2 regions of the Bacillus sp. N5-665 genome follow, and region 1 is predicted to be linked to the other one. Evidence: riboswitches for the same ligand, from Rfam matches in the RefSeq annotation. Region 1 holds a riboswitch; the other holds the start of a gene.

Region 1 (6,979 bases):
CCTTCTATTAAATGAAGTTCTGCATCTTCTAGAAAGGCGTCCACATCTTCTTCTTTCATTCCTTTTGTTATTAAATACACTTTCGTATCGATTAAAAACTTTTCTCCTTCTTTAGAAATCTGCATGATAACCCCTCCCTCATTTAACCGTTACTCTTCTATTCGTCTTCATCATAATTTCAAGGAAAATTAAAATAAACAAACTTCCGTATAAACATATAATTTGAAATAAAATTGGCACGAGATCCTCTGATGTAAATGTTTTAAACAGTAACATAATCGAAAGCGGAATAATTAAATATAAGTTTTTAAACCATCCTTCAAAATACATATTTATCGCTACTGTGATAAGAAAAATAGCTCCAGCTAATATATAACTTTGCGTTTGGGTGAATGTAAACATTTTTGTAGGATATATTACATCTAATATCGTAACAACCCCTATTAAAAACATCGGCGCAATCATAACTAAAAACCACATAGAAAACCACGTTTTTGTAAAACTTGTTACGAATGTCATTTTACGAAGTAAAAAATTGGGACCCATTACAGCTACGATCAATGTAAAACTATACCCAACGCACTGAATAAGTGAAATCTGTAACATTCCGTTATTCACTATTAAAATAGAAGCAATAATCCAAAACGATACGATATTCATTACTGTAAAACCAATTTGCTTCCACGTTTCCTGTCTATCCCTTTCCATTACTTTTACAAGTTCATTTGCATATTCTTTCGGTGAGCTTCCGAAAATATCTTCTACACTTTTCCCATCACTCTCACCCTCAATTAAATAGAGTTCCGCATCTTCTATAAAATTTTCAATATCGCTTTCTTTCACACTCTTTGCCGCTAAAAATAATCTCATTTCTAATAAAAAATTTCGTGCTTCACTTGATAACATTATTTTTTTCTCCCCTTCCCTTCAAGTAGACGCTCTACACTACTTTGCATCGCTTCCCAGCGATCCATAAATTCATTAAGTGCTTCCTCACCTTTTTCTGTTAATGTATAATATTTCCGCTTTGGACCAGATGGAGATTCCTTCATTACACTTGTTATTAATCCTTCCTTTTGCATTCGTATTAATAACGGATAAATACTTCCCTCACTCGCCATAGTAAAGCCATACTTCGCTAGCTTTTCACTCATTTCATAACCGTATATTTCACCTTCAGAAATAATAGCAAGTAAGCATCCTTCTAAAATCCCTTTCAGCATTTGACTTGTCGACATAATTCAAATCCTTCCACTATCTTGTTTTACAAGATAGATAAGTGTAAGTATCTTGCTTTACAAAATAGTATAGCAGAGACTATTTTGCAAAACAAGATAGCTAACGATATTTTTCCAAATCTTTGCAGGATTTTTATAAACCACTCTCTAAATAGAGCAATATGAGAATTTTATTATGAAGGGATGTTTTTCATCATGGTCACAAATCGAGTTGTTTTTTTAACAGGCGCTGCAAGTGGCATTGGTTATGAAATGGGAAACGCTTTTGCAAAAGAAGGTGCAAAAGTTGTGATTACCGATCGTCTTGAAGAACGTGCAAAAGAAGCTGCTGAACAATTACAAAAAGAAGGCTATCAAGCTATCGGTTTAAAATGTGATGTTACATCTGAAGAAGAAATTACCGCTGCAATTTCTCAAACCGTTACGCATTTCGGTTCATTACATATATTAATTAACAACGCAGGAATGCAGCACGTTTCACCAATTGAAGATTTTCCAACTGAAAAGTTCGAACTACTTATTAAAATTATGCAAATCGCTCCTTTTATCGCAATTAAGCATGCCTTCCCAATCATGAAAAAACAAAAGTATGGCCGAATTATTAATGTAGCCTCCATTAATGGCCTCGTTGGATTTGCAGGAAAATCCGCCTACAATAGCGCGAAGCATGGCGTAATCGGATTAACAAAAGTTGCAGCTTTAGAAGGCGCTACTCACGGAATTACCGTTAATGCGCTTTGTCCTGGTTATGTCGATACCCCACTTGTACGTAATCAACTACAAGATTTAGCTACTACACGAAATGTACCACTTGAAAATGTTTTAGAAGATGTTATTTATCCACTTGTACCACAAAAACGCTTATTGCAAGTACAAGAAATCTCTGATTATGCTATGTTTTTAGCGAGTGAAAAAGCAAGAGGTATAACTGGACAAGCCGTTGTTATCGATGGTGGTTATACTGCTCAATAAAGTGAAGGCTTTTACTTCCCATTAATGCGAGGTAAAAAATAAAGTTTGCTCACGAAGAGCAAACTTTATTTTACTTTCTATCGCGAGGACCTTCCTACTTTAGTAATTGTTTAGGGAGTTTCTCGATTGCAACAATTACCCCATCTAATTTACTTTCAATACGATGGAGTAAATATAATGTTACAACAATCGGAAACCCTACATTACCTATCATCCTGATCCACTCTTCCATCTTTCTCTCCCCCTTTCATTATATAAATAAGAGTACGAAATACATTTAGGCATAAAAAAACAAGCTATTATGTATTAGCTTGTCTTTCAAATAATGATGCAATTTCCCGTTTATAATCTCCATGTATGATGCCTTTTTCAGTAATAATACCTGTAATTAATTCATTCGGTGTTACGTCAAATGCAGGATTATAAACATCAGTTCCAATTGGCGCCACTTGTTTTTCAAAAATTTTCGTAACTTCGGTTTCATCTCTTTCTTCAATAACAATTTCTGTACCTATTTGTTTCGTAATATCAAACGTAGATAACGGAGCTGCAACGTAAAATGGAATATCGAAATACTTTGCTAATATAGCTAAATTCATTGTTCCGATTTTATTTGCTGTATCTCCATTTGCGACAATTCGGTCCGCTCCTACAATAATTGCGTTTATTTCTTTCGTTTGAATAGCATGCGCTGCCGTATTATCTGTAATAAGTGTTACATCAATATTTGCCTGTTTTAATTCCCATGTCGTTAAACGCCCGCCTTGTAAAACCGGTCTCGTTTCACACGCATACGCATGTAAACGTACACCTTTTTCTTTCCCAATATAAAACGGTGCTAATGCAGTACCATATCTAGCAGTTGCAATACTTCCAGCGTTACAAATTGTTAAAATGTTATCACCGTCTTTAAAGCATGTTAATGCATGTTCTCCAATACTCCGGCATACCGCTTCATCTTCTTGCTGAATGAGAAGTGCTTCTTCTTCTAATATTTTTTGTGCTTCTTTTATTTTAGTAATTTCTCGAATGGATTCTCTCATACGATCGATTGCCCAAAATAAATTGACTGCTGTCGGGCGTGACGTTCCTAAATAATTACAATCTCTATTAAACTTCTTTTGAAATTCTTCCATATGTACAGTATTATATTTTTTTGATGCAAGCGCCAAACCAAATGCAGCTACAATTCCAATTGCAGGTGCTCCTCGTACTTCTAGCATGACAATACTTTTCCATACCTCTTCAATCGTCGTTAATGTTTTGTATTCTGTACTATGCGGCAACTTTGTTTGATTTAATACTGCAATGGCATCACCTTTCCAACTGACAGACCTCGGAACAGTAACAATTGTACTCATGCTTTTACCCCTCCAGAAACTGTCTGTTGAAATAACGTTCGGAACAGTTGAATGTCAGCGCTCTTAGATTCATATTTTATTAGTTCTTTACCTAAGGATAGCGCTTGTTTTTTAGCTTGGATTCTCGTTTCTTTATTTGCTATTTCATCTAAATCAGCTACATGTGCTAAACCAATTGTTCTACGTATAAGCTCACATCCAGCAAATCCAACGGCATCCGTAAAAATATTTTGCAAAATAATTGGCAACCATTGTTTCTCTTTCGTATATGCTTCTACGCCTTCTCCAATCCATAATTTCGTAAAAGCTTCTACAAAATAACTCCATGTTTTCTCAATATGGAAAAATAGCACACTTCTTTTTTCCTCTTCACGGGATAGTGCATTTAATAATAAATTTGCAATAAATTGACCAAGGTCAAATCCAAATGGACCGTATGTTGCAAATTCTGGATCAATTACTTTCGTTTCAGCAGGTGATGAAAAAATACTACCAGTATGTAAATCACCATGAATAAGCGCTTCTTTTCTTGTTAAGAACTTATATTTATATTGCGCGACTTTTAATTTTAAATTTTTGTCATTCCACAGTTCATCCACCGCTAGTTGTAACTCTGGTTCATAATCATTCGTATCATAATGACTAAACGGATCTGTAAACACTAAATCTTCCGTAATTTTACTAAGATCTGGATTAACAAATTCACTATCTAACACTCTTTTCTCTTCTGATTGTAAACCGAAATCTGAAGTATAAAACAAAACATGTGCTAGAAAGCGACCAATATGTTGGGATAAAAGTGGGTACTCCTCTCCATCTATTAATCCTTTTCTTGTAATTGTTAGCCTTGATAAGTCTTCTATGACCGTTACTGCTAACTCTTCATCATGACTGTACACTACCGGCACATATTCCGGCACATACTTCGCAAAAATTTGTAATGCTTTACTTTCAATCGTCGCTCTTTTTATAGACAGTGGCCAGCTCTCACCAACTACTTTCGCATATGGCAGTGCTTGTTTTATTATAATAGACTTCTCTCCATCATCTAATTTGAACACGTAATTTAAATTTCCATCTCCAATTTCATGACAAACTACATTTGCTTTCTTTTCAAAATAACCGTGTTCTTTCGCATATTGTATAGCTGTTGTTTCAGTTAATGAATAATATCCCATCGTCTTCTCCCCCTTTTTTAAATTCAGAGGTTTTTCTGACGTAGAAAAACCTCTTTCCACAAAGAAAGAGGTTTGAAGTTTATCTTCTCCCCTCTTATCTGCCAGAAAGGTTTACTTTCTGCTGGAATTAGCACCGTGCCTTTTGGCGTAAATAAACGCCCCATTTCACAATGGTATTACGGTCGGTTGCTGGGCTTCATCGGGCCAAATCCCTCCACCTGCTCTTGATAAGAGTTGTATAATTTTTTGAATTTTTAACTTTATGTTGAAGACTATACCAAGAATAAAAATCACTTGTCAATATTTTATTTGTATAATTCTGGACGACGATCTGCAAAAACTGGAATTCCTTTGCGTACTTCTTTAATTTTCTCAAAATGAAGCTCTCCAAATAAAATTGATTCTTCTTCATTCGCTTCTACAACAACTTCGCCCCAAGGATCGACAATTAAAGAATGACCGGCAAACTCATTATTCGGATCCTTTCCTGCCCTATTACATGCAACAACATAACACTGATTTTCAACTGCTCTTGCTTGCAATAGCAAACGCCAATGAGCTAAACGAACCAATGGCCATTCTGCTACAACAAATAAAACTTTTGCACCTTTAGCAGTATGAACACGCATCCACTCCGGAAAACGAATGTCATAACAAATTGTACCGGCGCACTCTACATCATCTAGCTTAAATTCACCTGTACTATTTCCAGCGATTAAATATTTATGTTCATCCATAAGCTGAAATAAATGTACTTTACTATATTCATTGACTAGTTCTCCTTCCTTGTTTACCACATACATTGTATTTGTAACACCTTGCTCTGTTTGCTTCGCTATAGACCCACCGACAATATGTACACCATATTGCTTCGACCATTCTTTCAGCTTTTCTTTCGTTTGCAATCCATCCCTATCTGCAATTTCAGTAAGCCTCGTTAAATCATATCCCGTTGTCCATAGTTCTGGTAAGACAATAACGTCTGGTCTTTCCTTCATCGCTTCGCTTATTTTATTTTTAGCATTCTCAATATTTTTTTCTACATCTCCAAAGACAATGTCCATTTGAATACATGCGACTTTCATTTTGTCAGCCCCATTCATAATTTTTTCTTTACAAAATACTGGAAAGATTATATCATTTGTCACTAGAATTGTAACAACTTTCAAAAGAGGTGGAAAGTATGAAATTATTTCAACCTTCTGAGATAGTAACATCATTGCCAACACAATTTTTCGCTTCACTTGTTGCAAAAGTTAACAAAGTCGTAGCAGCTGGTCACGATGTTATTAATCTTGGTCAAGGTAATCCAGATCAACCAACACCGCAGCATATCGTAAAAGCTTTACAAGATGCTGCTGAAAAGACCATTCATCATAAATATCCGCCATTTCGCGGACACGAAAGTTTAAAAGAAGCCGTGGCAACATTCTATCAACGCGAATATGATGTAGTAGTAAATCCAAAAACAGAAGTTGCTATTTTGTTTGGTGGAAAAGCTGGATTAGTAGAATTACCACTTTGTTTTACAAACCCTGGTGATACTATTCTCGTTCCAGATCCAGGCTATCCAGATTATTTATCAGGAGTTGCTTTAGCAAAAGCACAATTTGAAACAATGCCGCTTATTGCAGAAAATAATTTTTTACCAGATTATACAAAAATTGATGCCACTACCGCTGAGCGTGCAAAGTTAATGTTTTTAAACTATCCAAATAATCCTACCGGTGCTACTGCATCAAAAGATTTCTTTGATGAAACCATTCATTTTGCTAATAAACATAATATATTAGTCATTCATGATTTTGCTTACGGTGCTATTGGATTCGATGGTCAAAAACCTGTTAGTTTCTTGCAAGCAGACGGTGGTAAAGATACAGGTATTGAAATTTACACTCTATCGAAAACTTTCAATATGGCTGGATGGCGCATCGCTTTTGCTGTAGGGAATGAAAGTGTGATTGAGACAATTAACTTATTACAAGATCATATGTATGTTAGTATTTTTGGTGCAGTTCAAGATGCTGCCCGCGAAGCACTATTAAGTTCACAGTCTTGCGTAATAGACCTTGTAAATAGTTACGAATCTCGAAGAAACGCTCTTGTTTCAGCTTGTCACTCAATTGGTTGGAATGTAGATATTCCAACAGGCTCATTCTTTGCATGGCTTCCTGTTCCGAAAGGATATACATCTGAGCAATTTTCTGATATTTTACTAGAAAAAGCACAC
Region 2 (8,129 bases), 1.5 Mb from region 1:
AGTATACTTTCTATGATTGTTCAAAGGAGAGTCCTAAAGGCCGCAGAAGTCTTTGTTATGATCTTGAAGCGTTAGAGGCAAGAAAAAAACATAAACCAGAAAATAACGTTATTGATGTGGCAACTGCTATGGGCATTGAATTATTAACGGAAGAACAATATCGAGAGTTGCAACAGTTTGGGGATTTTGACATGAAATCATCAAGCTGGGTACAAACACCTTCAGACATTCGAGAACTTGGCGGTGCTCTATTTTGCGATTATCGCTTCGGACACGTTTTCGTGTACCACAATGGAGCAGATTCCTATTATGCTGCTAGAGGATTTCGTGGTTCGCTAAAGGTCTAAATTTGAAAAAAGTAAGAGTATGTTTTAATTAATCTTTTTAAAACATGCTCTTTTCTATAATTGTTACTTAGAGTTATTCATATTGGTTTAACCTATGTAAGAACTATAATACTATGTAAAATTAATTAATATCTAGCATATTAGTAAACTTATACCCAGAGGTGTAGAAAAAAAGGATTTCTAAAAATAGGAGTTCTTTTTTATTTGTTGTCAGGATTTTTAAAGAATTTAGAGATTTCATAGAAAACAAACGGGATATCGAGTAAAATGTTAAGTATTGTTTTCAACATTCAAAAGGGTATTTTGGAGGTTCTTTTCGCGAATTTTTATAAGTCTATTAAAGGAGGAAGATATATCTAAAATAGCAAGATATATCAAATTAAACATGAGTATTACATTTCATAAAAAGGTAGTAGCATTAACAGCAGGACTAACGGTATTATCTTCATCTATGGTATCGTTCGCAGAGGAACAACAATCAGTAAATAACTATCAATCTATAAGTGCTCTGGAACAAGGTGGAACAGATCAACTTCAGGTATCAGATGAACAGGCTTTAAAAAGTATTGAAGAGAGTTTTGAAGGAGTAGACGGACGTGGTGGAGGTACTGTCGATAATAAGAAAGTGGACAGTCTTCAAGGTTCAGAAGGTATGTATGAAGAAACAGGTACATTAACGGTTCCTAACAATTCAAATAGAACAAAACGTAGTCTTTCTTTTTCAGCTCCTAAAGTTTCTAGTACTATAAATGGCGTCCCATTCACTGAATGGATTGTCCCAACTGGTAACGAGAATATTCGTCCTCAAAACCATATGGTTCCAAAGTATATTACAATTCACGAGACTGACAATAAAAGTGTAGGAGCAGGAGCTAAAAACCACGCTCAATACTTATATAACCAAGCAGTAGGACAAACAGATCGAGCTGCATCATGGCACTTTACAGTAGATGATAAAGAGATTTATCAACACTTACCATTAAACGAAAACGGATGGCACGCAGGAGACGGTGATGGACCAGGTAATAGAGAATCTATTGCAATTGAAATTGCAGTTAACAGTGATGGTGACTATAATAAGGCAGTAGATAACGCTAAGAAACTTGCAGCTTATTTAATGAAAGAAACAGGTGTACCATTAAATAATATTGTAAAACATCAAAAATGGAGTGGTAAAATCTGCCCTGCTATTATGATTAACAGTGGACAATGGGTTCCATTCGTAAATGGTGTTGAAGGGTATTATAATAAATTTTATCAACCAACAGACGATATAACAGGAGGTTGGTATGAGCCAGCTATTCGTGATTTGAATAGAAGAGGTATTATGGTCGGAGAAGGAAACGGTATTTTTGCGCCTAATAGATCTGTAACAAGAGCTGAGTTTGCTCAATTAATCTCTAATTCTCTAAGTCTTCCAGCTGGAGATGCAACGTTTAAAGATTTAAATGATGTAAATCCAACTTTACGAGATGGTATTAAACGTACTGCAAGTGCAGGCATCATTTCTGGTAGAGGAGACGGTAATTTTGACCCTAACACACCTATTACAAGAGAAGAAGCTGCAGTTATTGTAAATAAAGCTTTACAGTATAAAAAAATAAATGGACCATTGGCAAACTTACCATTTGCAGATAAAGATCAAATTATCTATAAAGAAGCAGTACAAAGATTATACGGTTTGGGTATTGTAAAAGGTATGGGAGATAATCTGTATGTGCCTAAAGGAACGACGACTCGTGGTGAAACAGCAGCATTCATTTTAAACATGCTTCAAGTAATTGAAACTGGTAGTGTTCAAAAAGGAATTGGTACAGTTGAAATTAATGGAATTGGGGTAAATGTTCGTAGCGGAGCGGGTGCTAGCTACTCTGTTGTTAGAAAAGCCAGCAAAGGTGAAAAAGCTACAGTATATGAAGAGAAGAGTGGCTGGTTAAGAATTGGTACAGGTGAGTGGGTTTATAATGAACCTAGTTACATGGTATATAAGAAGGATAAAAATTAAGTCGTTAAGAAGCAGAATGGATTACTGGACAAGTTATTCATTTTGAAGGTGGATTTAAAAGATAAAAAAGAAGGTATCTCATTTCGGTGAGATACCTTCTTTTTTAATCTTTCTTCAATCTTCTTGCAACACCATTTCCTAAAGACTGTAGCCCTTGAACGAGGATAATTAAAATAAAGACTGTTGCATACATTATTTCAGGTTCGTAGCGTAAATGTCCGAATCGATATGCTAAATCACCAAGACCGCCAGCACCTACAAGTCCAGCCATTGCTGTTGCACCGATTAAGCCAATTGTTGCAATTGTCAAGCCGAGTACAAGGGAGGGACGAGCTTCTTTCACCATAACGTGCCAGATGATTTTTATAGTAGAAATGCCCATCGCTTGGTAAGCTTCAATAACACCACGATCCACTTCTAATAATGCTGTCTCCATTAATCGTGCAATATAAGGAGCTGTGAATACGACAAGTGGTACGATAACCCCTTGCACGCCAATGGATGTTCCCATTAGAAACTTTGTAAAAGGTAAAATGAAGAATAATAGAATGATAAATGGAAGAGAGCGAATGATATTAATAATTGTATTAAGAATCGGATAAATGATTTTATTTTCGTGCTGCCCACCAGGTCTCGTTAAAACAAGTGTGACGCCAAGTGGTAATGCAATAAGGATAGAGATGAATAGTGAAATAGATGTCATTTGAAATGTTTGAATGGTTGCTTCCCATATGACTTTACCCCATTCATCCAAAAAGGACTTGTTTCCCATAATCTGTTCTACCTCCTTCTACGATGATCCCTTGTTCTTGTAAAAATGATAAAGCACGGTTTACTTCATTTTTCTCACCCTGCATATGAATAACCAGTTTCCCATATGCTTCATGTTTTAGCTGTGTAATATTACCGGATAAAATATTTGGATACACTTGAAAACGTTTTGTAGCAATAGCTAACGCTGGTTCGCCAGAAGAAGTTCCTATAAATGAAAGTGTTACGATTTCTCCGGTTCTTTGTAGTTCTTTTTGTACCTCTTCTGGAATTCTAGCTGCAAATGCACTATTTACGAATTTCTTCGTTGTTATATGTTGTGGGTTGGTGAAAATATCTTTCACAGTCCCACTTTCGATTACTGCTCCATGTTCCATAACAGCAACTCGGTCACATATACGCTGGATGACATTCATTTCATGTGTAATTAATAAAATTGTGATCCCGATTTCTTCATTGATTTTTAATAATAAGTCAAGGATAGAATCGGTTGTTTCCGGATCTAAAGCGCTTGTTGCTTCGTCGCTTAATAACACTTCAGGTTCATGTGATAGTGCGCGTGCAATGGCAACACGCTGCTTTTGGCCACCAGAAAGTTCACTCGGATAGGCATCTTTTCGATTGAAAAGATCGACAATACGTAAGTATTTTTCTACCCTTTTTTCAATTTCCACTTTTGGAATGCCAGCGAGGCGTAAAGGTAATGCGATATTTTCATAAACTGTCACGGTTTTAAGTAAATTGAATCCTTGAAAGATCATTCCGATTTTTTGTCGCGCTTTTGCGAGTTTTTTTGCTGATAAAGTTGTTAAATCTTGGTTGTTTACAATAATATTTCCTGTCGTTGGCTTTTCTAATAAATTTACACATCGAATTAATGTACTTTTACCAGCGCCACTATATCCAATGATTCCAAATACTTCGCCCTTTTTTACTTGAAGGGAGGTAGGTTTAAGAGCTTCCACATTCCCTTTTTTTGTTGTGAATACTTTGGATACATTTTTTAATTCAATCATTATCGTCAGCTCCTACCAAGACGGTAAAACAGAACCATCAAATTTTTTCTCGATAAATTCTTTCACTTCTTTAGATTGATAAGCTTTCTTTAATTTATTTACAACAGCATCATCTTTATTTTCAGTACGAACAACGACCCAGTTCATATATGGTGAATCTTTTCCTTCACGGAAGATAGAATCTTTCGCAGGGCTTAATTTTGCACCTAATGCAAAGTTTGTATTAATCGCAGCTGCTTTTACTTCACTTAGTTGTGTCGGTAATTGAGATGCCTCTAATTCAACAATCTTTAAGTTTTTTGGATTTTCAATTACATCTTTCGCAGTCGCTTTTTCTGTAGCCTTTGGATCCACTTTTAAAACACCGGCTTTTTCAAATAGTTTTAAAGCTCGAAGTTCATTCGTTGGATCATTTGGTACAGCAATTGCGTCGCCCTCTTTTAAATCCTTTACATCTTTTAAGCTTTTCGAATATACACCCATAGGGAATGTTACTGTTGAAAATACTTCAGTTAATTTCATATTACGTTCAGCTTTAAATACGTCTAAATATGATTTCGTTTGATAGCTATTTACATCGAGGCTTTTTTCATCTAGGGATACGTTTGGTGCTACATAATCATTAAATACTTTTACATCAATTTCGAGACCGTCTTTTGCGGCAACTTCTTTTACCTTTTCAAAAATTTGTTCATGCGGCCCGCCGGTTACACCGACAGTAATCTTTTTCTCATCTAACGCTTTTATTTCTTTATCTGAACCCCCGCTACATGCGCCTAATAATAATACTGCTCCACTTACAATGCTCAATAATACTTTTTTCATCTATAGTTCCCCCTCCATATATGTTCCAAAATAAAAAGCACCTCTCAAAAATAAGAGAGGTGCCGAATAGACAAAATAGGTTCCTCTCTTATCTTCCAAAACGAAAACTCGTTTTGCAGGAATTAGCACCTTAGCTTATACATCATAAGCTCGGTTGCCGGGCATCATCGGGCCAGTCCCTCCGCCACTCTTGATAAGAGTATGTGTATGTAGTTTTTTTAATATGGTACTAATAGTAAATCTTACAAAAAGAATTGTCAATGTTATTTTCTGAATATATTTTATTTTAAGGTAATAGAAACATTCCCTTTCTTATGTCCCTTTTCCACATATATATGAGCTTCAGCAATTTCTTCTAATCGGTAGGTTCTATCAATAACAGGTTTTAAATGTTCTGTTTCAGTTAGTTCTTTTAGTAGAATCATATCCTCTTTACTTACCTTTGCCATCATTCCATTGACAGATACATATTTTCCATTGGATGTTAATGTATTTGTACAAAGGGATTTTTTATACTTCCCAACTGCATCAAATATAATATCGTAGCGCTCGCGCCGCTTAGTAAAATCTTCTTTCGTATAATCAATTACTTTATCAGCTCCTAAAGATTGGACGAGTTCAAAATTTGAATTACTACAAACAGCCGTAACGGTCGTACCGAAATATTTAGCAAGTTGTACAGCAGCTGTTCCTACTGATCCGGAGGCACCATATATGAGCACTTGTTGCCCTTTTTTTATACGGCCCTTTCTCAGGAAATGCAATGCTGAAGTTCCACCAAAAGGAATAATGGCCGCTTCTTCATACGTCACATTGGTAGGTTTTAATGTTATTAATCCACTTTCATGTACGCATGTGTACTCGGCGTAACCACCGAGGTTTAGTTCTGTTAATGCAAAAATTGGATCACCTTTTTTAAATTGAGTTACATCTGTTCCTACTTCTTCGATTTCACCGGATAACTCTACGCCGAGTACAGGTTTTCTCGGTTTTCTGAAACCTAATATGATCCGCATAGGAATCCAAAATAAGAGGGGGCTATTAAAGCCGCGTATTCTACAATCTCCAGTCGTTACACTTGTTGCATGAATTTTAATTAATACTTCGTTCTTTTTAGGTGTAGGTTTCTCTATATTTTGAAGTTGAAGAACGTTAGGTGGTCCATACTGTGTGCAAATGATCGCCTTCATAATGACCTCCTGAAATGAGTTGTTGTTATTTACATCATATTTAAAACCTTCATCAAACATGTCGCTATATAGCGAATAAAGATTAAAAATTATATAGATTTCGTAGGAAAAGAGGTGATATTATTTTGGGAAAGGGGGCGACATTATGAAAAAAACTATTTTTATTTCAAGTTTAGTGCTTGCAATCAGTCTAGGGGTAGGGTGTAGTAATGAAAAAACAGCAAAGACGGATGAGCCGAAAAAAGAATCAGTTCAAAAAGAAAAGGAATTAGCCGCGAAGGATGTTTTCAAGAAAACGAACGAAGCTTTTAAAAATGAAGAGCATGTAACGATGACATATGGTGTAGGGGTAAAAGCTGAGGGAACAGAGATGGATATATTAAAGGCTAAGATGCAATTAGAGCCAAAGACAAAGAATTCTCGTTCTGAAATGAATATTTCCGGTACAGATGTTGTAGTGTATACTGTGGATGGTAAAGTTGCTGGTGAGGTGAAAAACCCTAATACAGGAGAAGTTATAACTGTACCAGAGGAGCAATTAAACGCTGGTGGAATGAAAGCGACTCAAGATATTATAGATAAGTTAGAAGTACCGGAAGTAGTTTTAGATAAAATGAAGATGGAGAAAAGCGGAGATAAATATAAACTGAAATTTACATTAAAAGGGCAAGAAACAGAAAGTATGTTAACTAGCATGGATGAAACACAGAAGAAAATGTTACAAGCACAAAATGCGAAGATAGAAGAAGTGGATGCAGAATATATTATTACAAAAGATTTTAAATATGAATCAGCAAAGATAGACATGATTATGAGTAGTAACGGCAAGGATAAAGCACACATTATTACGAACGCAAAATATACGTCGTACGAAAAGTTTGATCCAATACAATTGCCGGCAGCAAAGTAACAGTTTTGATGAGGGGGGACCTAAAATAAGGTGCCCTCTTTTTTGTATACTTTCTTTATAGGAAAATAGGTACAATATGAAGAGGGAAAACTGTAGAAGAGGAGAGTGTCATTTGAAAAAAAGAAAGATAGCGGCGGTCATTGTAGCTTATACAGTGTTGCTTGCGACATCTATAAATACATATAAAGAGCAACTAGATCATCCTATTATGAGCGATGTAGGAAAGTTGCTTCCAACGAAAATTAAACGTGTTGAAAATGCTGAGGATGAACATTCATTAAAACAGGTAGTGAAAGATGCAAATACTTCTGGAGAGAAAATTTCCATTGCAGGTATGCAACATAGCCAAGGAGGACAGACGTATTATCCAAACGGCACGATGCTTGATATGAAAGGATATAATAAAATATTAGAATTCGATATGGAGAAGAAGAGGATTAGGGTGCAAAGCGGTGTCACATGGAATGACATTCAAAAAAAAATCAATCCATATGGTCTTGCGGTTCAAGTGATGCAATCTCAAAATATTTTTACTGTTGGTGGTTCATTAAGTGTAAATGTACATGGGCGTGATATTCGTCATGAAGCATTGATTGATACAGTAGAGTCATTCAGATTGTTAATGGCAGATGGTACGGTACGTAATGTAAGTAGAGAAGAAAATGCAGAGCTATTTCCATATGTCATAGGTGGTTACGGGTTATTTGGTGTCATTTTAGATGTGACATTAAAGTTAACTGATGATGAATTATATGAAATGCATACGAGAATGATAGATTATAAAGAATACACATCTTATTTCAAAGATAAAGTGAAAAGAGATGAAAATGTTCGTATGCACTTAGCCCGTATTTCTGTTGCCCCCAATTCATTTTTAAAAGAGATGTATGTGACAGATTATACATTGGCGAAAAATCAAAATATGAGGGAAGAGTACAGTGAATTAAAAGAAGAAAATATTATAGCTGCACCGAAATTTTTACTCGGATTATCCCGTTATAGCGATTGGGGAAAGAATACATTTTGGGATATACAAAGAAATTATTTTGAACGTACAGATGGAAC

Evidence for each region. Region 1 has a riboswitch for S-adenosylmethionine ahead of mtnK (S-methyl-5-thioribose kinase). Riboswitches for the same ligand answer to the same signal wherever they lie in the genome.
Region 2: linked by a shared signal. The riboswitch ahead of MNO09_RS29950 (MetQ/NlpA family ABC transporter substrate-binding protein) and the one ahead of mtnK (S-methyl-5-thioribose kinase) in region 1 are both predicted to bind S-adenosylmethionine.

Annotation. Positions count from the first base shown of each region.
Region 1 covers NZ_CP093325.1:1,371,162-1,378,140, reverse strand. The annotation lists gene MNO09_RS09665 (DUF1129 domain-containing protein) at 1-125, opposite strand, end outside; gene MNO09_RS09660 (DUF1129 domain-containing protein) at 139-906, opposite strand; gene MNO09_RS09655 (PadR family transcriptional regulator) at 906-1,238, opposite strand; gene MNO09_RS09650 (3-hydroxybutyrate dehydrogenase) at 1,434-2,210, shown strand; gene MNO09_RS09645 (YvrJ family protein) at 2,305-2,442, opposite strand; gene mtnA (S-methyl-5-thioribose-1-phosphate isomerase) at 2,510-3,571, opposite strand; gene mtnK (S-methyl-5-thioribose kinase) at 3,568-4,749, opposite strand; SAM riboswitch class I at 4,841-4,983, opposite strand; gene MNO09_RS09630 (carbon-nitrogen family hydrolase) at 5,055-5,918, opposite strand; gene MNO09_RS09625 (pyridoxal phosphate-dependent aminotransferase) at 5,933-6,979, shown strand, end outside.
Region 2 covers NZ_CP093325.1:5,345,721-5,353,849, reverse strand. The annotation lists gene MNO09_RS29970 (DUF4256 domain-containing protein) at 1-347, shown strand, start outside; gene MNO09_RS29965 (S-layer homology domain-containing protein) at 733-2,352, shown strand; gene MNO09_RS29960 (methionine ABC transporter permease) at 2,456-3,124, opposite strand; gene MNO09_RS29955 (methionine ABC transporter ATP-binding protein) at 3,099-4,139, opposite strand; gene MNO09_RS29950 (MetQ/NlpA family ABC transporter substrate-binding protein) at 4,152-4,964, opposite strand; SAM riboswitch class I at 5,050-5,164, opposite strand; gene MNO09_RS29945 (NAD(P)-dependent alcohol dehydrogenase) at 5,246-6,154, opposite strand; gene MNO09_RS29940 (DUF6612 family protein) at 6,300-7,064, shown strand; gene MNO09_RS29935 (FAD-binding oxidoreductase) at 7,177-8,129, shown strand, end outside.